Regions from separate parts of the Arthrobacter sp. MDT2-3 genome, predicted to be linked through region 3. Evidence: riboswitches for the same ligand, from Rfam matches in the RefSeq annotation. Region 3 holds a riboswitch; each other region holds the start of a gene.
What was found. A riboswitch is a leader RNA that binds a small molecule or an ion and turns the genes downstream of it on or off. The one in region 3 is predicted to bind S-adenosylmethionine.

Region 1 (7,029 bases), on a different contig from region 3:
AGGGGTGTTGGAGAGCTTGGTGTTGCCCTCCCGGAACAGATATCCGTCAGCATTCTGGTTGGTGAACGGCTCGATCGCCACCCCCAGTTCCTTGCAGTAGTCCAGGGTGATGTGGTGCTGGGGAATGCGGCCGGGGCCGGCATTCATGTACTGGTCCTTGGAGAACGTCGCCCGCTGGGTAACTCCGAGGAGGTCCGTTTCCTCGGTTCCCCCACGCACCGTCCAGTTGCGTCCGCCCGGCCGCATCCGGGCCTCAAGGATGGTGACTTTGTAGCCCGCCTTGCCCAACTCATAAGCGGTCGTCAGGCCGGCGATGCCGCCGCCCAGGATGACGACACTCTTCCCCTTGCCCTGCAGGTCATTGGCCCGGGGCGCAGCATAGGCAGGAGCGGCCGTATCGGGAGCCAGGCCCATCGCGGCCATGGTCTCGTACATCACCCCGGCTCCTCCCACCATGCCCACGTAGCGGAGGAAGTTCCTGCGAGTCGCATCTGTCATTTTTTCCCTTTCACCGGAGTGTTACGCGGTGATCGTATGGGGGAAATGTTTCGTCAAATGCTGTGACAATGTCGGTGTTGTAGCGTTCATATTTCCACGAAGTAAACGCTTCCCGGATGGTGCAGGAAACTCCCGCGAATGCGCTATGTGGGAATAATCCGGAAGAGGAACCTGGTCCGGACCATGACCCACAGGAGCCCCAGCACTACGGCATATGCGGCGGTATTGAGCAGCACGTTCTCCTGCTGCAGTGCTGGAATATTGGCCACCACGGCAATCAGCACCAGGTGCATGATGAACACATAGAGGGTGGCGCCGCCCAGCGGAATCAGGAACCAGCCGAGTGCGCGCTGCACGGGTTTCCAGTATGCGGTGAGGAAGGCGTAGGCCGCCACCACCAGGACCAGGACGTTAAGAAGCCGGCCCGGCGCCAGATACGTGCGGCCAAAGAATAAGTCGTACATGCTCCGGTACACGGCGTCCGGGATGACGGCGAGGCGGACATCGAAGCCGTTCGCCAGGTAGGGGTTGCCCCACGAGAGAAACGCGAACAGGAGTGCGACGGCGGTGCACGCGGCCACCAGCCAGGTCTGTCCCGCCAACCAGGCGACGATGCTGCGCCGATGGTAGCCGGCGACGAGTCCGATCACGAACAGCACCTGCCACACGAGCAGCGGGAACGAGTCCTCGAACTGTGAGGGCAGGAGCCGGATCCTCGTGGCAGCTCCCACGGCGTAGACCGCAAGGGTTCCGGCCAGCACCCAGATTGCCTTCATGCGGTTGAGCGCAGCCAGGATCAGCGGGCTGGCAAGGAGCAGCACCACGTAAAGGCCCATCACGTTGAACTGCCAGGGTCCGAACTGCAGCAGCAGGATGGCAGGGAGCACCTGCGGCGGCACCGGGAACTGGAACAGGGATTCCATGCCGGCATAAAGGTCATAGGTACGGCCGGCGCCGTCGTGCCCTGCCCCGCCCGTTCCCTGGTCCACAAAGGTGGTGAGGGGGTCAGTCCGGAAGATCGGCAGCAATGAGACCAGGAAGACGCCAATGAGGACTATCAGTGCCGTCAGGTAAAGCTTGCCGGCCCGCCGGGAGGTTAGTTCAACCACCGTTCCGAAGTCATCCTTGGCCCTGGGCCCGTACACCATGCCGACCACCAGTCCGGAGAAGAGGACGAACAGCTCGGCACCCGAAACAAAGCCCACCGCCTCCTGCGTGAGCAGCTGGAACAGCGAGGTCATGCCCAAGTGGTTGACCACAACAAAGACAATGGCCAGGCCGCGCAGCATATCCACGCGCGCATCCCTGCTGGACGGGTCTGAATATCCCCATGCCGTAGCGGCATTGACCCGGCGGGGAATCTGCCACAGGGCAACCAGGAGGATGAGGAGCGCCGCGCCCACGGTCCCGGCAACGGCCCCCGTAAGGGTGTTTGCCCGGACGTACGTGCTGCTGCCGGAGCTGACCTCGGTGACCGGGCCTGCGACGATGGGGGACGCTTCCAATGTGCCCAGGGCGGCGTTGGCGATGCCCGGGTTTCCGGTGAGCCGCCAGTCGATGCTTGCCACTCCGGTGTCCCGCGTACTGGTCCGCTCGTCCCACACCACCGCGCCTGTCATGCGGAACCCGGCAGCGGTGGCCGTCCCCACCACCTGGTCCCACCAAGCGGCCTTGATGGCCGCTTCGGATGCGCCGCCGGAGGCCGGGCTGTAGAACGCGGAGGTGTGCAGGAGGAACGGCTTGTCCCTTCCCTCTGCATAGCTGGCGTAGAAGTTTTCACCGCCGGAGGCCGTGAGCATTTCCCGCAGTTGGCCGGCGCGGGGAACTGTGTTGACGGCAGCACCACCGGCGGTGTCGTCGTGGAAGGCGGTCAGGCCAACCCAATCCACCGCATCGTCCCCGGGATAGTAGGGTCCGTAAGCTGCGTCCGAGCCGTTCCAGGCGCCGTCGCCGTTGGTATCAAGCAGCGCGAACCCATCACTTCCCTGTGCGGGCGCGTTCCGGTTCCGGTCGAACGGATAATCCGTGCCCAGGTACGGTTCCCAGACCATCACAACGCCCCCACCGCCGTCGACCTCCCGGAACGCCGCTGTCACAGCCTTGAATGCCCCCCGGTAGGCAGCCGGCTGCTGGCCCCACTCAACCCAGCTTGCGTTCATGTCCGGGGCGAACCGGACCAGCAGCTGTCCTTTGAAACTGGACGCAAGCTCCAGCACCCTTTCGGCGAAGGGCCTCGCAGCCGCGGCGTCGATCTGGTCCAGCGGCATCGTGGGCTTCACTGTGAGCATCGCGTGGGCACCCTGCCGGGAGGACTGTTCCAGGAATCCCTCGATGTCGTTTTGCTCTGATGAGCGGTAGGGAAACGCTATGTCGTGGCCAAAAATAGCCGGCGAAGCACCCAGCCGGTCGGCGAAACCGGCGGCGGAGTCCTCACCCCATTCAAGGACGGCGCCCAGCAGCGGCTTTCCCTCTTCAGGAAAACTCCGCGCGGCCTGGGCTGACCCTGCAGGCAACACCACTGCCACGAGGGCAACCAGCAGTGTGGCAAGGAGCGCCCCAACTACGCGCAGCCGGCGTACCCGGTAAGGGCCGGCAGGGTGCTGTGGCGCGGCAGTTAGCGTGCTGATGTGGACCCCCGGTGCTGGTTCTGATGATGGGGGCTGCCCCGTATGAAACTTTATCTGGCGGCGCATCCGCCAAAGGCCGGAAAAGGGGGCCCACCTGCGGTGATGCCGCCGCCGTCGGTTCCTCCGGTGTGGCGGAAATCGCCGCCTGCTGCACCGCGCCCCGTTCAGTTACGGAACATGACGACGGCGGCGGTGCGCCCCTGCGCGCCAAGTGTTACGTTTCTGGGGAGTAATGAGTACCGGCGCCAAGCCCTGACTGGCCGGTCGGCAACCCTCCTTTCGCGGCGGGGTGCCTCAGGTGAATACTCGGCATATCGACCGATTCGAGTTGCAAGCGTGAGAGAAGGAGATCCGTCGTGTCCGACGCACCTGCCCCTGAAGAGAGACTGTCGTACCGGCTTGTCACCGGTCCGGATGACAGGTCTTTCTGTGAACGGATTTCCACCGCCTTGGCCGAGGGCTACGTGCTGCACGGCAGCCCGGCGGCAACGTTCAACGGCAGCAGCGTCATCGTTGCCCAGGCCCTGGTCCTGCCGGCGGCCATCGCTTCGGCTGATGCCGCCGTCGCCACCGCAGTGGATAACCTCGAATCCGCAGGCGAAGACCTCGAGTTCGACGGTGAGGGCCACGCATGAGCTACGCCGGAGACCTGACGCCCCAGGAGGCGTGGGAAAAGCTGGAGCAGGGAGCCATCCTGGTGGATGTCCGCACTGAGGGCGAATGGGCCCACATCGGCATCCCTGACACCAAGGCCACCGACAACGATCCGCTGTTCATCCAGTGGACGTTCCCGGGCGGCATTCCCAACCCTGATTTCATTAGCTCCCTGGCCCAGCAGGCGCCTGAGGATCCGTCTACCGAACTGGTATTCCTGTGCCGCTCCGGGCAGCGTTCCATCGCGGCCGCCATTGCCGCCACCCAGGCCGGTTTCACCTCCTACAACGTGCTGGAAGGCTTTGAAGGCGAGCCGGACCGTTACGGCGAACGCACTGTCAACGGCTGGAAGAACCGGGGACTGCCCACCAACCTTGGAAAGAACTAAGTGACCTTCAACGAAGACGCTGCCGGCTGGAGCCCCGACACCCAGGCCGTGCGCGGCGGACTGGACCGCACCAACTTCCAGGAAACCAGCGAGGCTGTATTCCTGAACTCCGGGTTCGTGTACGAATCCGCCGCCGCTGCCGAGCGCGCCTTCACGGGCGAGGATGAGCGCTTTGTGTACTCCCGCTACGGCAACCCCTCGGTGGCCACTTTCCAGGAACGCCTCCGCCTCCTTGAGGGAACCGAGGCGTGCTTCGCGACGGCGTCCGGCATGTCTGCCGTCTTTACCGCCCTGGGTGCGTTGCTGGCCGCCGGCGACCGCGTTGTGGCCGCCCGCTCGCTGTTTGGCTCCTGCTTTGTGATCCTGAACGAGATCCTGCCGCGGTGGGGTGTGGAGACGGTGTTCGTGGACGGTCCTGACCTGGAACAGTGGCGCGACGCCCTGTCCCAGCCCACCACTGCCGTCTTCTTTGAGTCGCCTTCCAATCCCATGCAGGAAATCGTCGACATCGCCGCGGTCAGCGACCTCGCGCACGCGGCAGGCGCCACCGTCGTCGTCGACAATGTCTTTGCGACTCCCCTGCTGCAGCGCTGCGGGCAGCTAGGTGCCGACGTCATCGTCTACTCCGGCACGAAGCACATCGATGGCCAGGGACGAGTCCTGGGTGGCGCCGTCCTGGGCACCAAGGAATTTATCGAGGGGCCGGTGAAGCAGCTGATGCGCCACACCGGCCCGTCCTTGTCCGCCTTCAACGCTTGGGTGCTCACCAAGGGCCTTGAGACCATGGCCCTGCGCGTCAACCATTCATCCGCGTCCGCCCTGCGGCTGGCCGAGTGGCTGGAGCAGCAGCCCGCCGTGAGCTGGGTGAAGTACCCGCTCCTGAAGTCTCACCCGCAGTACGAACTGGCGGCAAAGCAGATGAGCGCCGGCGGCACGGTTCTCACCCTGGAGCTTGCGACGACGGGCGGCCGCTCGGGCAAGGAGGCCGCCTTTGCGCTGCTGGACGGTTTGCGCATCATCGACATCTCCAACAACCTCGGGGATGCCAAGTCCCTCATCACGCACCCGGCCACTACTACCCACCGTGCGATGGGTCCGGAGGGGCGGGCAGCCATTGGCTTGAGCGACGGCGTGGTGCGGCTTTCGGTGGGCCTGGAGGACGTGGACGATCTAATTGGCGACCTGGAACAGGCGCTCAAGCAGATCTAGAGGTACCTGACTGTGGGGCCGGGCTCCGGCACCGGCGCGGTTATGTGGGCGGGGCTCTATCAGACCTCTTCGAAGGAGAGCTGGACGGCCACTTCGTCGCCTTCCCTAATCCGGGCTTTGTCCCTGATGGCCTTCTTCACGGGCAAGAGGTAGGAACCGGCTTTCTGGTCCGCAAACAGCGAGGTCTGCCAGGAGTGCCCGGCAATCTCCGCGGTCACCCTGACGGATCCGAATGCCTTGCTGGCGCCGGCGCTTTGTTCGTGGATGTCATCCGCGACTTTTGCCGGGAGCGTCAAAAAATGCCACCCTGCTTCGCCCGGGTAAAGCCACAGCTCAGCTTTGAAGGAGTACGACGCCGTCACGCGCCGAGTATGGCATGCCCCCCTTGCCGGGGCACCACCGTTGCTGATTTTTCCTGTCTTGTTGCCCTGCTGTTCGCGCCGCTGAAGCGAGCATCAGGCGTGCCGGGGGATTGAACTGCAGGCTGAAAAGTTTTTTTAGTTTCTTTTCCAGCAGGAGGACTTTTAGGCCCTGTTTTGTCAGACCCCCTCGCCATGATGGGGGTATGGAAACGAACGCGGCAGTGGCACAGGCGGAGGAAGCTGTTGTGGCTGCAGTCGCTGCGCTTGCTGCGGCGCTGGCTGGCGGTGATGTCGCTGCTTCCGGTGGCGCTGGTGAACTTGACGCCGCGGTCGGCCCGTACGCTGCGGCGGGTTTTGATGATGATCCGTTGCAGCGGATTGTTGACGGGGCTTTGGATGTCCTGGCCGCGGTGGCACGGTCAGAAGCGAAACTGGCAGCCCTGAAGGCACAGGCGGTCGCGGTCTTCGCTGTGGCCACGAAAGCGCTGAACGCTCCAGCCGCCTCGCCGTATGGGGCGACGGCGCAGGAGCGGAGCCTGGCCGCGGAGGTGGGGTGTGTGCTGGCAATCGGTGACCGGGCCGCCGGTGCCCTGATCGCCGACTCCCATGCCCTCACCACTTCCCTGCCCCGGACCCTGGCTGCTTTGCAGGCCGGGACGATTTCCTGGGCGCACGCCCGGACCATGGTGGACCAGACCGCGAGCCTAGACCGTGAAGGCGCGGCTGCGTTGGAGGCGCACTTCCTGGACCCGGACACGCCGAAACCGGGAGCAGCCGCCACGGTCGGGGAGATGCCGGCGTACCGGTTCAAAGCCAAGGCCCGGGCCTGGCGGGAACGCCACCACCCGGAGAGCCTGGAGCAGCGGCACGCTCGGAGTGTGGCGGACCGGCGGGTCGAGTACTGGCTTGATGGTGACGGGATGGGTTGGGTCGCCGCGTGTCTGCCCGCGGACCAGGCGTCCGCCATTTGGGACCGGCTCACCACCGTTTCCCGGGGGATGCAGGGACCGGACGAAACCCGCACCCTCACCCAGCTCCGGGCCGATGTCGCTGCAGGCTGGCTTCTGGGCGGCACCACCACCGAGATCCCCGCACCCCGGGCGCAGGTGCTGGTCACCGTTCCCGTGTTCTCCCTGCTGGGCCTGACTGACGAGCCGGCGACGCTGGACGGGCACGGCCCGATCCCCGCCTCGATGGCACGGAACCTCGTCGCCAACGGAGCGGACTCCTTTTACCGGGTGCTGGTGGACCCCCGGGACGGGGCACCGTTGGAGATCGGCCGGACCAGCTA
Region 2 (7,029 bases), on a different contig from region 3:
ATGCGCGAACCAGCTGTCCACACCGAAACGAAGAAGCGCTCCGGCGACGCCGAACAGGCCCACCAGGGCAGCAGCCATCACGCCCTGCGGCCCGGGCCGGCGTCATGGCGCACGGCCACCACCTTGCCGAACCGCCAACCCAGACCCGCCGCCGCCAGCCCCAGCAGCACTGACAACGCCAGGTAGGCTGCCCACGCCATGTGTTCGCCGGCGCGGGCCAACTGGTCCACAGAAAACACCAGGGCGGAGAAGGTGGTGAAGGACCCCAGCAAACCCGGACCCAGCCCGGCCCGCATCCAGAAGGCCGTCTGCGGACGGGCTGTCCAGACCGTGGTCAACGCTGCCAGGACGAAGCTGCCGCCAACGTTGATCACCAGCGTGGCCCAAGGGACCGCACCGGGAAGATCGGGAAAAGCCAGCCCAAGTCCATACCGCAGTTCAGTGCCGACGAGGCCTCCGGCGGCGACAGCGATCCAGGCGCGGCCCGCCGGCATGCCGGCAGGGTTCATTCAGCTGTCTCCCAGCAGGCAGCCCGGGTGGGGACGGTCGCTGTGCACCCACAGGGCGGACGTGATTTCGTCGGCCAGGTCGTAGTCCCTGGTCCTGCCCGAGTTCCTGATCCGCACCACCAGGGCGCCGCCGAACGGCTTGCGGCCCACAACCTCCACCTCGGCGTCGAGGTCTATCTCCTCGGCGGAAAGATAACGGAGCAAATCCGGGTTCTCATCGCTGATCCGGGTGATCCTGCCGGTGTGCCCCTGGTCCAGCGCACCCATCAGGTGGGCGCGCGGCATCAGCACTTTCCCGTCGGCAGTGGGAATGGGGTCACCGTGCGGATCCCGCTGCGGGTTCCCGAGTTTGGCCGCAACCCGCTCAATGAAGGTGTCCGAGACGGCGTGCTCCAGCAGCTCGGCTTCGTCATGGACCTCGTCCCAGCTGTAGCCCAGCTGCTGGACAAGGTAAGTCTCGATCAGGCGGTGGCGCCGCACCATGGAAAGGGCCAGCCGGACGCCGGCGTCCGTCAGCGTGATGGCGCTGTAGGGCTTATGGTCAACGAGGCCTTGGTCCTTCAGCTTGCGGACCATTTCCGAGACCGAGGAGTTGGCGACGCCAAGGCGCTGCGCAAGCTGGGAGGACGTGATGGCCTTGTCCTGCCATTCCGTGAAGGAGTAGATGACCTTGACGTAATCCTCAATGGAGGAGGAGGGCGCGCTGGTCTTCACAGCTCCAAGCCTACCCGTTGCCTGTTCTCCGTCATGCCTTGAAGGCCCGCCAGGTAAGCGTCAGGTACGGCAGTTCGAGCTCCTCTTCCAGGCTGTGGCCCAGGTGGTCGTGGAGGTACCAGTCCAGGTTGGCCAACACCTTGGCGCGGGTGCTTTCGCCGGCGCGCAGATAGTAGCTTCTGGACTTTGTGAGCTCCACCAGGTCCGTGGTGCTGACGCGGTCCTGCCAGTGGGTGACGTGGCCCTCAAGCCCCCGGAACTCTGGTCCCACGAGCGGCCGGAAGTCCGGCTTGTACACATCCCCTGCGTGCATGATCCGGGAGAGCCGGTGGACCCAGGGGACAGAGGTGTCCAACTGGTTCCAGATCAGGCCCAGCGTCCCGTGCGGGCGGAGGATGCGTGCCAGTTCGGTACTTGCGCCCAGGGCGTCGCACCAGTGCCATGCCTGGGCAACGCTTACGACGTCGAAAGCTGCGTCGGGCAGGCCCGTTGCCTCCGCGGTGGCCTGGATTGCCGTGGCAGCGGGATAGTGCGCCCGTAACTGCTCGAGCATGTCGGCAGAGGGGTCCACGGCCGTGACGGCCAGGCCCATGTCCAGCAGCAGTTCGGTGAACTTGCCGGTGCCGGCACCGGCATCGAGCGCCTCGCGGGCGCCCGGGGGCACCAGCCAGCGGGCTGATTCTTCCGGGTAGCCCGGACGGACCTGCTGGTAATGCCGGCCGCCGTCCTGGAAGCTCTGGCCGAGCTCCCGCCGCCGTCCGTGATCAAGCCTGGGGCCACCCCGTACCACGCGTGGCCTCCTTCGTCCGATGCCCTTGGGTATCCTTCGAATTTACCGCACCCGACGTTGAGGCAAGATCAGTAAGCAGAGTCAGTGCCAGCAGCGGACGGCAACAGTGTTCAGTCGTCGATGCAGGGGGCGGCCCCGGCGGTCCCCGGAGTGTTCGGTGCCCAGTGCGGATACGTGCGCGCGTCGTTGGCGGGAACCCAGCGCCCCGCGTCGACGACGTAGTCCCACCCCAGGCCGTTTCGGCGCAGCGAGTCGATGCCGGCAAGGAGCCGTTCTGCATCCTCAAGGCGTGAGCCGACGCCGAAGCTGGCCCGGAGGGAACCGGAAGGAAGCCCGAGCCGCTTCAGCAGCGGGTGCGCGCAAAAGCGGCCGTCCCGCAGGCCTACGCCATGTTCCGCGGACAGGTAGGCGGCCACGAGACCGGCGTCGTAGCCTTCCACGGAGAAGTTGACCACGCCGATGGTGTCCGTATCCGGGTTGGTGTCCTTGAAGATCTGGTGCACGGTCACGCCGTCAATTTTCTGCAGGCCTTCCACCAGGAAGGAGCGGATGGCCGATTCGTGGGCGTGCCACTGTTCCTGGTCCAGGCCGGCGATCACCTGTGTGGCGCGGGCCAGCGTTGCTGCGCCAAGGACGTTGGGCGAGCCGCCCTCATGGCGGGCAGGGCCGGTGGCCCAGCTGACGCCGTCGAGCCTGGCTTCCTTGACGGCGCCGCCGCCTGCGAGGTGGGGCGTTCCGGCGTCCAGCCAGTCGGCGCGGCCCACCAGCACACCGGTACCGAACGGTGCGTAGAGCTTGTGGCCGGAGAAGGCGAGGTAGTCGACGCCGTCCGCGGCGATGTTCACGCGGCGGTGCGGCGCAAGCTGGGCCGCGTCAACCACAATCCGTGCGCCGTATTCGTGGGCGAGCGCGGCGAGGGCCCGAATGGGAAGAATTTCACCGGTGACGTTGGAGGCGCCGGTGACGGCGAGCAGGCTCACCCCGCCCTGCTCCAGTTCAGCGCGGACGGACTCGATGGTCCCGGCGATGGTGTCAGCGGCAACGATGCTCCGGTGGGGGACACCCTGCCACGGCAGCAGGTTCGCGTGGTGTTCGATGTCCAGGTACAGGACGTCGCCGTCCGGACGTCCGTTCGTCGCGGGCAGGCAACCGGCCAGCAGGTTGAGGGAATCGGTGGTGTTGCGGGTGAAAATCACCGAGTCGTCAGGGCGGCCGCCCACGAAGTCCCGAACAATGCTGCGTGCGTTCTCGTAAACGGACGTGCTGATCTGGGACGCGTAGCCGGCGCCACGGTGGACGCTCGCGTAGAAGGGCAGGATCTCGTTGAGGTAGGCCGAGACTACGGAGAGGGCGGGAGCCGAGGCACCATAGTCGAGGTTTGCATAGCGGACGTGCCCGCCGGAGATGAGGGGCGCCTGGATTTCCGCACCTGTGACGGCAGCAAGGGGGCGGCCGGCGACAGCGCGGCGGGCATCAAAGAGGGCAGCGGCTTCAGCCTGGATGGGCTGGGCGGCGGCGTTGGGGGAGACGGTGGCAGTTGTCACAGAGACCTCACTTCGAAAAGGACCCCCTGCTCCGGGAATCCGCGCTTGCCGCATCCGTTCCGGACCGGCCTGGTCGTCACCCGGGGCACCCCACCGCGGTTGGAGGGTTGCCGGCCAGCAAACCGGGGTTTCGCGCTGGCACTCGTGACCTGGTTAAGAGCGTAGGACATGGGGCAGGAAGGTTTGAAGCCGGCTCAAATGTTAAGCGCTTTGTTACGCCTGCCGAAAAGTGCTGCTTTGGCCGAAGAAACGACGGCGGGCGCCTCCTTTAGGAGCCGCCCGCCGCTGATTGTTCGGTGAAGGTGCCTAGAGGAGATCGTCCAGGTCAGGGTTCAACCTGCGGAGTACCTCGGAGTGCAGGATGGAGTTCGTGGCCAGCGCGTTGCCGCCAAACGGCCCGTCCTCCCCTTCCAGCGAGGTAAACCGGCCACCCGCTTCGACCACAATCGGCACGAGTGCCGCCATGTCGTAAAGGTTGAGTTCGGGTTCGCAAGCGATGTCCACCGCGCCCTCGGCCACCAGGCAGTAGGACCAGAAATCGCCGAAGGCCCGGGTCCGCCACACGTCCTCGGTGAGGCCCAGGAAGTTGTCCAGATTGCCACGTTCCTTCCACCCGCCCAGGCTGGAGTAGGACAACGAAGCGTCCGAAAGGTTGGCGACATTCGAGACGCGGAGCCGGGTGGCAGCAGCCAGCGACCGTCCCATGTAGGCGCCCATGCCCTTGGCCGCCCACCAGCGCTTGCCCAGGGCGGGAGCACTCACCACTCCAACAACGGGCTCGCCTTCATCCACCAGGGCGATCAGGGTGGCCCAGACGGGGACGCCGCGGACGAAGTTCTTGGTGCCGTCAATGGGGTCGATGATCCAGCGGCGGGACCCGTGGCCGGTGCTGCCGAACTCTTCACCGAGCACTGCATCACGCGGACGGGAGCGGGACAACTGGCCGCGGATGGCTTCTTCTGCCGCCTTGTCCGCGTCGGTGACCGGCGTCAGGTCAGGCTTGGTCTCCACCTGGAGGTCCTGGGCCTTGAAGCGGCTCATGGTCTGGTCATCCACGGAGTCTGCCAGGACGTGCGCCAGGCGCAGGTCATCGTTATAGCTTGAAGCGGGTTGGATCATGGTACCAAACTACCGTCTGCGCGCGGTTCTGCTGGGAGATCGGCACCGTCAGTTGACGCTGCCCAGTTCCTTCGCCTCCTGCGCCTCCAGCCGCGGGTCGGTGCCCAGGAGGCGCCGCAGGGATGCCAGCCGGGCTTCTCCGGTGGCGCCGGCATGCCCGCCGCCCACCCAGGCGTCCAGCCCGCAGTTCACTGCCGTGGCGGTGTGTTTGCAGCCGCGTTCGCAGTCCTCGATGCCGGGGGAGAGGTCCGGGAAGGAGCGCAGGATCCGGTCCGGGTCCACGTGCGCCAGGCCGAAGGAACGGATGCCCGGGGTGTCGATGATCCAGCTGCCGGCGGGTGCGTCCGCCAGCCTCAGGGCCAGCGCCGACGAGGACGTGTGGCGGCCCCGACCCGTCACCGCATTAACCCCGCCGGTGGCACGCTCCGCACCGGTCAGCGCGTTCACCATGGTCGACTTGCCAACGCCCGAATGCCCCAGCATGACTGTCACTTTTCCATCCAGATAGCCGCGGAGTTCCGCGACAGCCCCACTGTCCAGGCGTGCGGACAGTCCGTCGTCCGAGCGGGCATCGATCCCAGATGCGGTGGAATCGGCCGTCCGGCTAATGATCACGGGGAAGTCGAGGTGGGTGTAATTGGACAACAGCTCCGCTGGATCCTTGACATCCGCCTTGGTGACCAACAGGATCGGCTCAATCCCGGCGTCGTACGCCGCCACCAGGGCGCGGTCGATGAAGCCGGTGCGGGGCTCGGGGTTGGCGGCCGCCACGACAACTACGAGCTGGTCCGCGTTGGCCACGACTGCGCGTTCCACGGGATCGGTGTCGTCCGCGCTGCGGCGCAGGAGGGTCCTGCGGTCCTGGATCTTGACCAACCGGGCCAGGGTGTCCGGTTCGCCCGAGACATCGCCTACGAGGGATACGAAATCACCCGCCACCACCGGGTTGCGGCGCAGCTCCCGCGCCCTCGCTGCAATGACTACGCGTTCGTTGCCGGAGTCCTCACCCACCACAGCCGTATACCTGCCGCGGTCAACGGTGATAATGCGTCCCGTGACGGCGTCGTCATGGCTGGGCCGGTCTTTGGTGCGAGGGCGCGAGCCCTTCTTGCTGGGGCGGATTCGGACATCCGATTCATCCCAGGAATCAGTGCTCCGCGCCACCGGTTGAACCTTCCGTGCCGGTGTTGGACGAGGCTGCCTGGGCAAGCATGCCTGCCCACAACCGGGGAAAGTCCGGCATAGTTTTGGCAGTCGTGGCGATGTCCTCCACCTGCACGCCCTCCACCGCCAGGCCCAGGATGGCTCCGGCAGTGGCCATGCGGTGGTCGGCGTAACTGTGGACGACGCCGGCGTGCAGCTTGGCGGGCCGGATCACCAGGCCGTCGCTGGTTTCCTCGGCATCTCCGCCAAGGCGGTTGATCTCGGTGACCAGTGCAGCCAGCCTGTCGGTTTCGTGCCCGCGCAGGTGGGCAATACCGCTGAGCCGGGAGGGGCCGCTGGCCAGGGCACATAACGCGGCGACCGTCGGCGCCAACTCACTCGTGTCCGCGAAATCCCCGCCCTTGATCTCCGCTCCGCCGGTTACGGTCAGGACGCCGTCGCGCAGGGTAACCTCTGCGCCCATCTCGGCAAGAATGCTCCGCCAGAGATCTCCCACCTGCTGTGTCTGTTCGGGCCAGCCGGGAATCCGCACCGTACCGCCGGAAGCCAGGGCCGCGGCAAGGAACGGGCCGGCGTTGGACAGGTCCTGCTCAATCCGCTGGTCGAAGGCTTGGATGGGCCCAGGGGCAACAAGCCAGTGGTTGGGAACCGAATCGTCAACAACAACCCCGGCCCCCCGCAGGACAGCGACGGTCATATTGATGTGGTCCAGGCTTGGTACAGGTTTTCCTACATGCTCAAGGTGCAGGCCCTCGGTGAACCGTGCCCCCACGAGGAGAAGGGCAGAAACGAACTGTGAGGAGGCGCTGGCATCGATGACCAGGTGTCCGCCGCGAACTTCTCCGGTGCCCTCCACTGCAAACGGCAGCGACGACGGTGTGCCGCCGCCTTCCGCGGAAACGGCCACTCCCAGGGCCTTGAGCGCTTCGATGATGGTTCCCATGGGCCGCTTCCGGGCATGCGGGTCGCCGTCGAACAAGCTGGCACCGTTGCGCAGCGCCGCCAGCGGCGGAACGAACCGCATCACCGTCCCGGCAAGGCCGCAGTCGATCCTCGTGGAGGCCGATGCGGCATCGGCCGGCAGCGGCACCACCTCCAGATCCGGCCCGAACGCCCCGTCCCCCGGCACCTCGGTGATGGTGGCGCCCAACTGCCGGAGCGCGTCAACCATCAGTGCGGAATCCCTGGA
Region 3 (7,029 bases):
ACGGCCGCCGTGTTGAGGACAGCTCCCATCCCGGTGAGCACGGCGCAACCGAACATTGCCGCAACAGTGTCGGGGACGTCGTCGTCGATGACCACCACCGATTCCCTGGCCACCACCGCGTAATCGGCGAAGGCCGAAACCCCGAGATGGTGGTTAATCCGCTCCCCTGCGGGCGTCCGCAGCAGGGCCTCACCATGCAGCAGGTCCCCCGACCCGTTGACTTCCGCTGCGCGGTGGCAGAGAGCCGGACGGCCCGCCCGGCACGCCCGGCAGTCACCACAGCTGGGGACGAAGACGAGGACCACATGGTCCCCGGGGGAAACGTCCGTGACACCTTCACCCACCGCGGCAACCCGCCCAACAGCTTCATGTCCCAGTGCCATGGGAAGGGGCCTGACGCGGGAGCCGTCCACCACGGACAGGTCCGAGTGGCACAGGCTCGAGTAGGTGATGGTGATGCCCAACTCACCTGCGCGGGGTTCCGGCCGGTCAAGCTCCTCGACCCGAAGGGGATGCGCTTCGGTGTAGCTGGTGCCGGACGGGACGGTGGAGTAAAGGACGGCTGCTTTCATGGGAGATCCTGACTTCGTCGAAGGCGCTGACGCCCAACTGCCCGGGCCTGCGGGGTCGCGGGTCCGGGCAGTTGGTGCTTTTTGGCTCTGGTGGTGACAGTGACTATTTCTTGCCGGAAGCGAGCAAGTCCGCGGTGCCCTGGGCGTCGGCTGCGTCCACGTCGTGGAGCGAGATGCCGCGGGTCTCCTTGAGGAAGAACACGGCGATGGCGGTCACGATGCAGGCTCCCAGCAGGTACAGCGCCACCGGAGTGGAGGACTTGAAGCTATTGAGCAGCGAGGTGGCGATGATCGGTGCCAGTGAACCGGCGACGATGGAGGTCACCTGATAGCCCAGGGAAACGCCGGAGTACCGCATCCGGGTGGGGAACATCTCGGCCATGATGGACGGCTGGCCCGCGTACATCAGCGCGTGGAACAGCAGGCCGATGGTGATGGCGGCCAGGATGACGATGTCGTTGCCGGTGTCCATCATGGGAAAGGCGAAGAAGCCCCAGGTGCCGCCGAGGATGGCGCCTGCCATGTAGACCGGCCGCCGGCCGAACGCGTCCGACATCTTGCCGACGAGCGGGACGGCGCAGAAGTGGATGAAGTGCGCCACGAGCAGGAGCAGGAGGATGCGGGAGGTGTCGGTCTGGACGACGATCTTCAGGTAGGTGATGGAGAACGTCACCACCAGGTAGTACAGGATGTTCTCGGCAAAACGCAGGCCCATGGCGGTAAAGACGCCGCGCGGGTAGCGGCGGAAGACTTCGGCAACACCGTAGCCCTTCTTCTCCACCGTGACTTCCTTGCGGGCTTCAATGAAGATCGGCGCATCCTGGACTTTGGTGCGGATGTAGTAGCCAACGATCACGATGACGGCAGAGAGCCAGAAAGCGACGCGCCAGCCCCAGCCAAGGAATGCTTCCTGGGAAAGCGTGGCCGAAAGGGTGAACAACACGCCGGTGGCCAGGAGGTTGCCCATCGGTACCGCCGACTGTGGCCAGCTGGACCAGAACCCGCGGGACTTGTTGGGGCTGTGCTCGGCAACCAGCAGTACGGCGCCGCCCCATTCACCGCCGACGGCGAAGCCCTGCACGAAGCGCAGGAACACCAGGAGGGCCGGAGCCCAGTAGCCGATCTGGGCGAAGGTAGGCAGGCAGCCCATCAGGAAAGTGGCAACGCCCACCAGGATGATGCTCAGCTGCAGCAACTGCTTGCGGCCGAACTTGTCACCGAAGTGGCCAAAGACGATGCCGCCGATGGGGCGGGCCACGAAGCCTACGGCATAGGTAACGAAGGCGGCGATGATGCCGTCCAGTTCGGTCCCTGAATTGGGGAAGAACATTTTGCCGAACACCAGGGTGGCGGCGGAGGCATAGAGGAAAAACTCGTACCACTCAACAACGGTGCCGGCCATGGAGGCCGTAACGACTTTCTTCAGGCCTGAGGCCTTAACGTCGGTTTCCTCTGGCCGCCGTGCGGCGGAGCTTTCCGTACTCATTTATGAACTCCTTCGGCGTCGTCTTCGACACCACTGGGACAGGCTGTGGCGGATACAGGTGATTTTGGCCACGAACCACCGGGTCCCATTGAGTATGGTCTGCCTCCACGCCCAGCTCAACGGCGAATCATGCAGAGCCCATCTGCATTTATGCACATATTCTGGCTTTTGCTTGTGGCGTTATGCCGAAAGGTGTTGCCGGAGCTGCGATCCCAGCTGGCCGATCTCGGTGAGGAATCCGTCGTGCCCGATAGGCGCCTCGATGAGGTGGACGTCCACCTCTCCGGGAAGCGCCCGCGCCAGCTCCCGTGACTGGGAGGGAAAGTAGAGCCGGTCCGAGTCCACGGCGGCGACAAAAAAGCGCGCACTGACACTGGACAGGGTCTGGGCGAGCGACCCCCGTCCCCGGCAGATGTCGTGGCTCATCAGCGCCTCGGTGATCGCGATGTAGCTGTTGGCGTCGAAGCGCTGGACCAGTTTGGTGCCCTGATGATCCAGGTAGCTCTCCACCTGGTAGCGCCCGCGGGCTGCCAGCTGCTCGCCCTGAAGCGGCGATTCGGGCGCCTGCGGCGCGCGTCCGAACCGTCCGTCCAGCTCCACCGGGGAGCGGTAGGTGATGTGGGCGATGCGCCGGGCCAGGGCCAGGCCTTCCTCGGGAGCGGGTCCGTTGTAGTAGTCACCGCCGTTGAAGTTGGCGTCCTGCCGGATGGCGAGGGTCTGCGCCTGGGCAAAGGCGATCTGCTCGGCGGTACTTGCGGCGCCCACGGCAATCACAGCACAGCGCCGCACCCGCTCCGGATACGTGACAGCCCATTCCAGCGCCCGCGCCCCGCCCATTGAGCCGCCCAGCACGGCAAACCAGCTCTCGATCCCCAACTGGTCGGCCAGCCGGGCCTCCGCCACAGTGCTGTCCCGCAGGGTCACCAGCGGAAAACGCGAGCCCCAGGGCGTTCCGTCCGGAGCAAGCGACGACGGCCCCGTGGACCCATAGCAGCCGCCCACTATGTTGATGGACACCACGAAAAAACGGTTGGTGTCCACCGGCGCGCCCGGCCCGGCGAGTTGTTCCCACCAGCCGGGTTCTTCTGTGTCGCCGCGGGTTACGTGGGTGCTGCCGGTCAGAGCGTGTTCAATGAGGACGGCGTTGCTGCCGTCCTCATTGAGTGTGCCCCAGGTTTCGTAGGCCAGGGTGACGTCCGGCAGGTATCCGCCGGCTTCCAGCTTCAGTCCCCCGATGGAGGCATAGCGGACAATCCCGTGTTCGGGGACGGTAGTACGGGTGACGGTAACCGTCATGGCAAGACCTCTTCTACGCGCTTGCCCGCCGTCGAATGACCGGCAGGCCAGGTCTTCACCCGGGGCACCCCACCGCGGAAGGAGGGTTGCCGGCCAGCAAGCCGGGGCTGTCACTGGCACTCATGACCTGGTTCGAGTGTACGAAACAGGCCCTGCCTGCCGCCAAGAGTGTGACTGGTTGTGACTTCCCCGGCCCGCCGCCGCGCTGGTGCCCTGGGTACGGCTAGGCGCCAGTGGCCTCCTTGGCCGCCCGGAAGCCGGCCTCGAGGTCCGCCAGGATGTCATCGATGTGCTCGATCCCCACTGACAGCCGCACCAGGCCGGGATTCACGCCGGCAACCACCTGCTGCTCCGGCGAGAGCTGGCTGTGGGTGGTCGACGCCGGATGGATCACCAGGGAACGGACGTCACCGATGTTTGCCACATGGGAGTGCAGCTCCAAGGCGTCCACAAAGCGCTTGCCCGCCTCGGCGCCGCCAGCGAGGTTGAACGACACGATCGCGCCGGTACCCTTGGGTCCGTACTTGCGTCCGCGCTCGTACCAGGGGCTGGACGGCAGCCCGGCGTAGGCGACGGATTCGACGTCGTCACGCGTTTCCAGCCATTGGGCAACGTCCAAGGCATTGGCGACGTGACGTTCCACCCTCAGGCTCAGCGTCTCCAGTCCCTGGGCGATAAGGAAGGCGTTGAAGGGCGACACTGCCGAGCCAAGGTCGCGCAGCAGCTGCACCCGGGCTTTCAAAATGTATGACAGGTTGGCACCCAGGGCACCGTCAGCGCCGAGGTCGCGGGCATACACCAACCCGTTGTAGGTGGGGTCCGGGGTGTTGAAGCCGGGGAATTTCGCAGGGTCCTTGCCGAAGTCGAAATTTCCGGAGTCCACGATGACGCCGGCGATGGCGGAACCATGGCCGCCCAGGTATTTGGTGGCCGAGTGCACCACAACGTCAGCACCCCATTCCAGCGGCCGGATCAGGTACGGGGTGGAGAGGGTGTTGTCCACAATCAGGGGCACGCCGGCCTCGTGCGCAACTTGGGACACGCCTTCGATGTCCAGGACGTCCTGCCGCGGGTTGGAGACAACCTCGCCGAAGAACAGCTTGGTGTTGGGCTGCACTGCAGCGCGCCACTGGTCCAGGTTGTCCGGGTCCGCCACAAACGTGACGGAGATGCCAAACTTCTTCAGGGTGTGGGCGAAGAGGTTGTAGGTGCCGCCGTAAAGGCTCGGACTGGCCACGATGTGGTCCCCCGACTCGGCAATATTCAGCACCGCAAAAGTTTCAGCGGCCTGGCCGGAACTGAGCAGCAGGGCTCCCAGGCCGCCTTCGAGGCTGGCGATCCGCTGTTCCACTGCTTCCTGCGTGGGATTGCCGATCCTGGTATAGATGGGCGCCAGCTCGGCAAGCGCGAAACGGTTCGCGGCGCTTTCAGCGCTGGGGAAAACAAAGGACGTGGTTTGGTAAATGGGGAGGGCACGGGCACCCGTCGCAGCGTCCGGCTCCTGTCCTGCGTGGATCTGGCGGGTTTCGAAAGACCATCCGTTAGACATTCAAGGCTCCTTTGACATGGGCCCGGCATGCTCGAAGCACCGCGGGCCGCGCTTGCCATCCGGCCATTGCCGGACAGCCAGGTCCTCACCCGGGGCACCCCACCGCGGATGGAGGGTTGCCGGCCAGCGAGCCGGGGCTTGGCGCTGGCGCTCATAACCTGGGCCCAGTCTAGGAACTCCACGTGCCCGTCGCCACGAGTGTGACCGGTTGTGACTTCCCGCCCTGTTGCTGGACGACACTTTTTGACGGGGTGGAGCCAGGAGGCGCACATGTTGATTTCCCAAGGTTCCGCAGAAGATGCGCAGGATTGAGCGAAGGTTGACCCTTTGCCGCCAATCCCCCGTTAGATTTGAGCCGGGAACACGTCACCTCGCCTTTCTTCTTCCACCCAAAGGACCACATTCAGTTGCCCCAATTCTCTCGCCTGGCACGTCGCACCGTCCTGCTCTCCGCCGTCGCCCTCTGCTCAGGCGCGGTGGCAGCCGGTCCCTGGCTGGCGTCCGCAGCGCACGCCGCTCCTTCCGCTGCTGCGGGTGAAAGCGGCCGCTACCTTGTCCAATTCGCTCCGGGCAAGGACGTCGCGGCGGAGGTGACGGCCCTCCGCGCCCAGGGAATTGGCGTCAACAGAACTTTTACCAAGGCAGTGAAGGGCGCTGCTATCGAAGCCAGCCCGGGGCAGGCTGCCGCCCTGCTCCGCTCGGGCCGGGCCGCAACGGTGGAGCCGGACCACGCTGTCACAGTATCCGAGGTGCAGCGCAACGCGCCGTGGGGCCTCGACCGGATCGATCAACAGGCACTGCCGCTCTCCGGCTCCTACACACCTGCCGCCTCCGGACAGGGTGTCAACGTATACGTTGTGGACACCGGGATCCTCGCTTCTCATGCTGATTTCGGCGGCCGGGTCAGCGCTGGATGGACAGCAAAGGCTGACGGCCTGGGATCAAGCGACTGCAACGGCCACGGCACGCACGTGGCAGGAGTCATCGGCGGCGCCGTCCATGGCGTGGCCAAATCCGCCACCCTTATTCCGGTGCGGGCACTCGAATGTGATGGCTCCGGCGTCTACTCGGACATCATCGCAGGGCTCGACTGGGTTGCCGGTCAGCACCGACCTGGCACCCCGGCCGTAGTCAACCTGAGTATCGGCGGACCCACCAGCAGCGTGCTCGATGCAGCAGTCCAGGCCATCATCACCAACGGCCTTCCGGCCGTTGTTTCAGCCGGGAACAACGCCGTTGACGCTTGCACGGCTTCTCCAGCCCGTACGCCCTCCGCCGTCACAGTAGCGGCAAGCGATTCCTTCGACAGGCAGGCCTCCTTCTCAAATTTCGGCAAATGCGTGGACCTCTACGCGCCCGGTGTAGGCATCCGCTCCGCCTGGCACACTTCCACGACGGCCACGGCGTCACTCGGTGGAACGTCCATGGCTACTCCGCACGTGGCTGGTGCTGCCGCCCTCCTCTTATCCGGCAATCCTCTTTTAACACCCACGCAAGTGACCGATCGGCTCGTCTCGTCCGCGATCGGAGGAATCATTGCAGGAACTGGAAGTGGAACGCCGAACCGTCTGCTGCACACCGCATCAGCTTCAGCCAACAACTTTTCGGTGGGGGGCGCGATCGGGGCCAAATACAACTCAATGGGTGGACCGGCGTCGCAGCTGGGCGCGGCCACCAGTCAGGAACAATCGGTCCAAGGCGGGGCGCAGCAACAGTTCCAACATGGGATTATTTTCTGGTCGCCGGCAGGTGGGGCACACCCGCTATGGGGTGCCATTGTGCAGAAGTGGTACAACGGCCATGACGCGGGCTACCCCATCCGGGACGAGGAGCCTCTGGGCGGCGGAGCAATAGCCCAGCACTTCACGAATGGAACGATGTACTACACACCGCAAATTGGCCTCCACTACATCGGCGCCGGAATCCGGGAGGCCTGGTGGAATAAGGGCGGCCAGACCGGAGTCGCCGGTTACCCTGTGTCCGATGAGAACCGCTGGCTTGAGGGCGGTGCGGTCCAGACTTTCCAGGGTGGAACCTTTTACTTCACACCTCAATATGGAACCAGGCTGTTGCAGGGAGCCATCCGCTGGGAATATGAGCGGAGGGGAGGCTACTCCTTCATTGGA
Region 4 (7,029 bases), on a different contig from region 3:
TGTCCTGAAGGTCGACGGCGAAGTGGGCAACAAGAAGACCTACGATCCCCGCGTCTGGGGTGCTTCGGCCGAAGCCGGCCTGGCAGCCCGCGTGGTGGAGGCGACCAAGCAGCTCGGTTCGGCCGGAAAGACCTTCTAGATGTCGGACGAGTTCCGCAAGAACCTGATGGGCCCGGAACCCACGCTCCTGCCTGCCGAGACGGAGGTCTACCAGCAGCTGGAAGCCGGCCAGGAAGCCCTGGACCTGGTGGAGAAGCACCCCACTTCCTCGTTGTTGTGGGCCGTCTTGGCTGAAGAGGCCTGGGCCGAGGGACGCACCATCGATTCCTACGCTTACTCACGCGTGGGCTACCACCGTGGGCTGGACTCGCTGCGGCGCAACGGCTGGCGCGGCGTCGGCCCGATCCCGTGGGAGCATGAGCCCAACCGCGGCTTCCTGCGGGCGCTGTACTCGCTGGGGCGGGCTGCTGCGGCCATTGGCGAGGCGGAGGAGCCGGAACGGATCGAGAAGTTCCTGAACGACTCGGACCCCACGGCGAAAGCAGCCATCGAAGGCGAGTAATACGCGTTGCGGTAAAGAACGACGACGGCCGGTCACCTTCTTTGGAAAGGTGACCGGCCGTCGTCGTACGTGCAGGAGTTTTTGTCCAGATACGCAGCTCAAAACGCTGTTTTGGCCTGCATATCTGGACAAAAACTCACAGGTTTGGGGGGATTAGCTGGCTTTTTGCAGGCCCGTCCGCGCCATCGCGTCGGCGTAGGCCACGCGCATGTCCTCGAGGTACTCCTCCTGGCGGGCGGGCGAGCCGGCGAACGCGCGGCCGCTGAGGGAGCGCACCTTGTAGGTCTTCAGTCCGCGACGCCAGAGCAGCGGCACCTCAGTCTTCAGCAGCAGGTTCGCCAGGCGGTTGGCCTCCGTGCCGTGGGCCACGATCACCGAGGCACGCGGAACCAATGCCAGGAACTTCAGCAGCGGCTTGAGGCCCGCGGAAATCTGGTCCGGCGTGAACTTCCCGTTGGCCTCCCCGGCGACGTGCCAGGGATGGACGTTCCACGGCATAACGAACTCCGGCCGCAGCCCCAGCTTCCACTGGATCCCCAGCATCCGGGTGGCGGCGTCGTGGTCGCCGGCGGTGATGAATCCGGACGGGTCGGCCTCGCCGATGTTCGAGTACAGGCTGATGATGCGGCACTCGTCGACGTCGTGCATGGGGTCCACGTAGGGCACAATGGTGCCCGGCTTGGTCCCCTGCAGGGAATCGCACAGTTCGTTGACGGCTGCAACGTTCGGTTCGTAGCGGCGGTTCAGAAGCTGATCATGGAAAGATTCGGGTGCCAGGGCTGTCATGTAGTGCTGGGTCTCCTGCGGGGATTGGTGTTGCTGCCACCGCGAAAATGGGCGCACAATGGCGCAGCAAATCCGAAGTGGTTGAAATGGGGCGGACCGATTCCTGGTCGGCCTTTACCAGTTTAGCAAGCCCTGCGAAACGAAACGCCGGTCCCGCGCACCCAATCCAAGCGGGGCACGGAACCGGCGGTTTGCGTTTTCTGTTCCGGGCTACCAGAGCCGCTTGGTGGCCCGGCGCGCACCCTCGCCCAAGGCTTCCAGCTTGGCGAAGGCGATCTGCGGGTGGACCCTGCCGCCCAGGCCGCAGTCGGTGGAGGCGATGACGTTCTCCCGGCCCACAACGTCTGCGAACCGTACGATCCTGTCTGCCACCAGGTCCGGGTGCTCCACCACATTGGTGGCGTGCGAGACGATACCCGGGATGATGACCTTGCCCTCGGGGAGCTTGGTCTCCTCCCAAACGCGCCACTCGTGCTCGTGGCGGACGTTGGCAGCCTCGAAGGAGTAGCCGCCGGCGTTGATCTGCAGCATCGTGTCCACCAGGTCCGCAAGGGGAAGGTCGGTGGTGTGCGGGCCGTGCCAGGAGCCCCAGCAGAGGTGGAACCGAACCTGCTCCTCGGGAAGGCCGCGGAGGGCGTAGTTCAGGGCTTCCACGCGGATTTGGGTGAACTTCAGGTAGTCGGCCACACTCGGCTCGGGGCTGATCTGGTCCCAGTTCTCGGCGATGGAGGGATCGTCGATCTGGAGGATCAGGCCGGCGTCGATGATGGCCTTGTACTCTTCACGGAGCGCGTCGGCGCAGGCGTAGATGTATTCCTCCTCCGTGGCGTAGTACTCGTTGGTGATGCGTGAGGCGCTCCCGGGGGAGAGTGCGGCAACAAACCCTTCCTTCAGACCGGCGGCGGCCAGGCCTGCTTTCAGGTTTGCAATGTCGGAGGCGACGGCGTCCTGGCCCGTGTAGACGAGCGGTCCAGTGACCTTGGGGAAGGGCTTGGGGCCACCGGTGAAGATGCCGCTGGTGGGATCGTTGTAGGCCTCTGCAAAGTGGGTGCGGTCGCGGCGATGGATGAAGCCGGTGAGCTGTACGTTGCCCGGGGTGGATTCCTTCGGTTCAACCGCCCACTTGGCGTCGTTGTCCAGTTCCAGCCCGCCCATGCGTGCGAAGGAATAGGACCACCATGCGCCATAGTCCACAGCGGCGGACATCGCGTGCCCGTATTCGCCGTCGTTGGGGATGTCGATGCCGAGGCCCTGCTGGCGCTGGACCAGGTCCACCACGGAAGCGGTAAGGAGTTCGTTGAAGCCCCCGACATCGGAAGGTTTCTCTTCGCGGGCGGCGTTGGCGGCGATCAGCTCAGGGGTACGCGGCAACGATCCGGCGTGGGTGACGCGGATGTGGTCTGTGTTCAGGGACATGCTGGATTTCCTTTCCATCGGTCCTGGCAGTAGCACCTTCGCAGGCAGGACGTACCTGCACTCTGTGGGGTTGCTGCGGCGTCATCGATCCAGGTCTCTCGGCCGCTCCGGATGGGCACTCTCACTTAAATGCACCGGTACGCCCGGGAGCAAATCCGCTTTCGGATTGTGTCGGCGGGGACACGAGGGCCGGAGCTTTCAGAACGTAATAACTGGCTGCAGATTGGTGTCACCTCATTGACAGCCTTTGTCGAGGTTGGTTGTCTTTTGTCACAGCCCGCGATGGGGGACATGGCGGGCTGGACGCACCTAATGCACTCGAAAGAGGTACCGCACCGTGAGAAAAACCCTGGCAACCTTCAGGACCCTGGCAGTTTCCGGAGCCCTGGCACTGGCAGCAGTAGCCGCGCCGGCACCGGCGATGGCCGTGGGCGAAGGCCCCAACTATGACGGCAACGGCCAGATCACCACATCGAAGCTTGCCACCTACGAGCAGATGGTCTCCTTCCTCAAGGACCAGGACGCCCGCCAGGGCGCCATGGAGCTGGAGGTCATCGGCCAGACCGTGAAGGGCCGGGACATACACCTGGTCAAGTACATGTCGGACCCGGCCAAGCCCACCATCCTTTACCTGACGCAGCAGCACGGCAACGAGCAGCTAACCACCGAGGGCGCGCTGGAATTCGTCAAGCACCTGGGCACCGGCAAGTCCGCAGACATTCTCGGCGGCGCGAACATCCTGATCGTTCCCATGCTTAATGCGGACGGCGCCATGGGGGACGTGAACTTCCCCCTGGACGACTACCTGGCCAAGGGTGACCGCAACATGACGCGGTACAACGCCGAAGAAGTGGACCTCAACCGCGACCACGTAGCCAAGGTCCAGCCGGAAACGCAGGCGCTGCACAATAACGTGATGCGCAAGTACCGGATCGATTACATGATCGATCTGCACCACCAGGGCACCCGCAGCGAACGCGACGGCAAGCTGGTTTCCGGGTCCATCTTGTACCCCACCACGCCGAACGCCGATCCCGCAGTTGTTGAAAAGTCCAAGCAGTTGGGCGCCGTCGTCTTCGATAACGTTGACTCCACCGGTTGGGGCCACCTCGGCAAGTACGTCGGCGGCAGCGCCGAAACGATCAGCCGCAACGGCATTGCCGTGGAATACGGGATCGCTACGCTGCTGTTTGAGATGCGTGGCATGTCCGACCACTATCTGGACGGCTACGCCCTGGGGCTCCGTAGCAACGGATACCTGATCAAGCAAACGGTCACCACCCTCACCGCAACCGCCGCAGCAATCGCTGATGGATCAATTGCCGACGCCGACACCTCCTTCTGGGACAGCCTCGCCACCCAGACCTCCCGCCCCGGCGAGGAAGCTGACGACGAGTAGCGTCACCGCTGACAGCCCGCCGCGGTCCTTTGCCGCGCAGGATTCCTTTACCCTGCAAGAAGGACCGCGGCGGCCCAACGAGTGGACAAAGTCCCTCATCGGCTAAACTTGGGTGGTAAGAGCCCCGGAACTCTTGCGTCGCTGTGCCGCCCGCGGACCAGCGAAGGCCGGTCCATTCGGGGCATTCTCATGAACGGCGCTGCACCAGGCCGCCACGTTGTGGCATGGCACGGGCAGCCCGAACGAATGGGGGAGGATCCCATGCCAGCAATTGTGATCGTAGGAGCCCAGTGGGGCGACGAAGGAAAAGGCAAGGCGACCGACCTGCTGGGCGGCCGCGTTGACTACGTCGTCAAGCCCAACGGCGGCAACAACGCCGGGCACACCGTCGTCGTAGGCGGTGAAAAATACGAACTCAAGCTGCTTCCGGCAGGCATCCTCAGCCCCAACGCGGTACCCATCATCGGCAACGGCTGCGTTGTTAACCTCGAGGCGCTGTTCCAGGAGATCGAAGGCCTCCAGGCCCGCGGCGCCGACACTTCAAAGCTTCGCGTCTCTGCGAACGCACACCTTGTTGCTCCCTACCACCAGGTGCTGGACAAAGTGACGGAGCGCTTCCTTGGCAGCCGCGCCATCGGGACCACGGGCCGTGGCATCGGCCCCGCCTACATGGACAAGGTGGCCCGCCTGGGCATCCGGGTCCAGGACGTGTTTGACGAGTCAATCCTCCGCCAGAAGGTGGAAGGTTCGCTGCGCCAGAAGAATGAACTCCTGGTCAAGGTCTACAACCGCCGCGGCGTGCTCGTGGATGAGATCGTGGAGTACTTCCTGTCCTTCGCCGACCGGCTCCGCCCGCTGGTCATCGACAGCACCCTGGTCCTCAACTCTGCCCTGGACGAGGGCAAGGTGGTCCTGATGGAAGGCGGCCAGGCGACTTTCCTGGACGTGGACCACGGAACCTACCCGTTCGTCACCTCCTCCAACCCCACGGCCGGCGGAGCCTCCGTGGGGTCGGGCATCGGGCCAACCCGCATCTCCCGCTCCATCGGCATTATCAAGGCGTACACCACACGCGTTGGCGCCGGCCCGTTTCCCACGGAGCTTTTCGACGAGATGGGCGTCTACCTGCAGAAAACCGGCGGTGAATTCGGCGTCAACACCGGCCGGCCGCGCCGCTGCGGATGGTATGACGCCGTCCTGGCCCGCCACGCCTCACGCGTCAACGGCTTCACGGACTACTTCGTCACCAAGCTGGACGTGCTCACCGGCATCGAGCAGATCCCCGTGTGCGTTGCCTATGACGTCGATGGCGTGCGCCACGACGAAATGCCCATGACGCAGACCGAGTTCCACCACGCAGTGCCAATCTTCGAATACTTCGAGGGCTGGACAGAGGACATCACGGGTGCGCGGACCCTGGCGGACCTGCCGGAGAACGCACGCAACTATGTGCTGGCCCTGGAGAAACTGTCCGGGACGCGCTTCTCCGCCATCGGTGTCGGACCGGACCGGGACCAGACGATTGTGGTGAACGACCTCATCAACGACTGACGCGTCAGCAATTACGACGGCGGCGGGCCACCCATAAAGGGTGGCCCGCCGTTGGCTTTCGCCGCGGAAGGGGCGTGGGCTGCAATTTACACAGGGTTAACCCGGCCGGTCTTGTGAGGTGTCCGGCGGCGGCCGCAGACTCTTTAACACCAGGTGAACTGATCACCACACGGTTCCACACAAACCCCTCGGAGAGAACGCAGCGATGCGTCCGGACAACCCGGCCAAAGACGTCGCCAGCAGGATCCCCGTAGACGGAAGGATTCGCTATGGCCGGAAAGTTCGAAGTGTTTGTCGACGCGGACTCGCTGTTCAGGTTCCGCCTGCTGGCAGCAGACGGCACGATCATGGCTGTTTCCCAGGCGTTTGAGGACAAGCGGGCAGTGGCCGCCGGGATCGCAGCAGTGCGCGAGTGCGCCGGGACCGGGCTGGTCACCGATCTTTCCTCGTCCGTCGCTGTTGCCCGGCCCGTTCCTGCGGCTGTCCACAGTGCCGCAACCGTTGAAGCCAAGCCCGATTGCGGGCCGCGGATTCCAGTCAAAGTGCACGCCTTCACCCATGCCAGGGGAACGCGCCAACTGGCCGTTGCGCCGCGCTGATTCCGCGTCTCCGACTCCTCGCCACCAGCTCCGAAAGTTCTGCAAAAAAACTTTTGAAACCGCGTAACCCTTTGGGCGGCCCTGACGATTACCCCTATGTAGCGCCGGCTTGGAACTTGTCCCCCATCACGTTCCAGGCCGGCTCTTTCACTTCCCGGTGCCAAAGGCAGTTGCGGCAACTGGCCGCAGCGCTTTGCGTGGCTGGCTCGGGGCAGTAGTTACTGAGGGGTAAAGTGATGCGGGGAAAAGGCATTCCTCATTGGATCAGGCCTCTTCCGTCCGGAACCCCTTTTTGACTGAAAGCACGACGTCCGTGACAGATGCACTCACAGACGGAACCCTGCGGGACCAAGCCGCCGGTGCGTCCGTCTTCAGCCTTGTCTACCGGACCTATGCATCACAAGTCCTGGGCTATCTCGCCGCCCGGGGAGTCGAGGACCCGGAGGCGGCCATGCAGGAAGTGTTCCTCTCCGTCCTGCCACGGCTCGACACCATCCATGGTGGCGCCGCGGGCCTCCGGACTTTTATCTTCTCCGTCGCGCACGCCCGGATGGTGGACGATCACCGGCGCCAAAGCCGCACCCCCGCCAGGTTGCCCTTCGAGCCTGAACTGGACCAGCGTGAAGATTGCTCCGCGGAGACGGACGCCCTCAAACGTATTTCACCCCTTGAGGTCATAGGCCTGCTGGACGGGTTGCCGCAGGACCAGCGCGAGG

Region 1: another riboswitch for S-adenosylmethionine. It lies ahead of AC5RUQ_RS14685 (DUF1737 domain-containing protein); the one in region 3 lies ahead of metX (homoserine O-acetyltransferase MetX).
Region 2: another riboswitch for S-adenosylmethionine. It lies ahead of AC5RUQ_RS06640 (aminotransferase class V-fold PLP-dependent enzyme); the one in region 3 lies ahead of metX (homoserine O-acetyltransferase MetX).
Region 4: another riboswitch for S-adenosylmethionine. It lies ahead of AC5RUQ_RS04740 (cobalamin-independent methionine synthase II family protein); the one in region 3 lies ahead of metX (homoserine O-acetyltransferase MetX).

Annotation. Positions count from the first base shown of each region.
Region 1 is NZ_JBNHFS010000004.1:412,208-419,236, forward strand. It holds gene AC5RUQ_RS14675 (flavin monoamine oxidase family protein) at 1-498, opposite strand, end outside; gene opgC (OpgC domain-containing protein) at 642-3,191, opposite strand; SAM riboswitch class IV at 3,354-3,468, shown strand; gene AC5RUQ_RS14685 (DUF1737 domain-containing protein) at 3,482-3,760, shown strand; gene AC5RUQ_RS14690 (rhodanese-like domain-containing protein) at 3,757-4,167, shown strand; gene AC5RUQ_RS14695 (O-succinylhomoserine sulfhydrylase) at 4,168-5,376, shown strand; gene AC5RUQ_RS14700 (DUF1905 domain-containing protein) at 5,436-5,738, opposite strand; gene AC5RUQ_RS14705 (HNH endonuclease signature motif containing protein) at 5,942-7,029, shown strand, end outside.
Region 2 is NZ_JBNHFS010000002.1:213,866-220,894, reverse strand. It holds gene AC5RUQ_RS06660 (fluoride efflux transporter FluC) at 1-78, opposite strand, end outside; gene AC5RUQ_RS06655 (fluoride efflux transporter FluC) at 78-509, opposite strand; gene AC5RUQ_RS06650 (metal-dependent transcriptional regulator) at 510-1,223, opposite strand; gene AC5RUQ_RS06645 (class I SAM-dependent methyltransferase) at 1,255-2,013, opposite strand; gene AC5RUQ_RS06640 (aminotransferase class V-fold PLP-dependent enzyme) at 2,124-3,557, opposite strand; SAM riboswitch class IV at 3,594-3,707, opposite strand; gene hisN (histidinol-phosphatase) at 3,864-4,676, opposite strand; gene rsgA (ribosome small subunit-dependent GTPase A) at 4,725-5,840, opposite strand; gene aroA (3-phosphoshikimate 1-carboxyvinyltransferase) at 5,824-7,029, opposite strand, start outside.
Region 3 is NZ_JBNHFS010000003.1:162,552-169,580, forward strand. It holds gene AC5RUQ_RS10845 (alcohol dehydrogenase catalytic domain-containing protein) at 1-572, opposite strand, end outside; gene AC5RUQ_RS10850 (MFS transporter) at 676-2,058, opposite strand; gene metX (homoserine O-acetyltransferase MetX) at 2,239-3,354, opposite strand; SAM riboswitch class IV at 3,367-3,482, opposite strand; gene AC5RUQ_RS10860 (bifunctional o-acetylhomoserine/o-acetylserine sulfhydrylase) at 3,578-4,903, opposite strand; SAM riboswitch class IV at 4,947-5,062, opposite strand; gene AC5RUQ_RS10865 (S8 family serine peptidase) at 5,311-7,029, shown strand, end outside.
Region 4 is NZ_JBNHFS010000001.1:1,009,743-1,016,771, forward strand. It holds gene fbaA (class II fructose-bisphosphate aldolase) at 1-139, shown strand, start outside; gene AC5RUQ_RS04730 (DUF3151 domain-containing protein) at 140-562, shown strand; gene AC5RUQ_RS04735 (uracil-DNA glycosylase family protein) at 716-1,348, opposite strand; gene AC5RUQ_RS04740 (cobalamin-independent methionine synthase II family protein) at 1,559-2,764, opposite strand; SAM riboswitch class I at 2,776-2,882, opposite strand; gene AC5RUQ_RS04745 (M14 family zinc carboxypeptidase) at 3,102-4,163, shown strand; gene AC5RUQ_RS04750 (adenylosuccinate synthase) at 4,425-5,714, shown strand; gene AC5RUQ_RS04755 (YegP family protein) at 5,984-6,313, shown strand; gene AC5RUQ_RS04760 (RNA polymerase sigma factor) at 6,627-7,029, shown strand, end outside.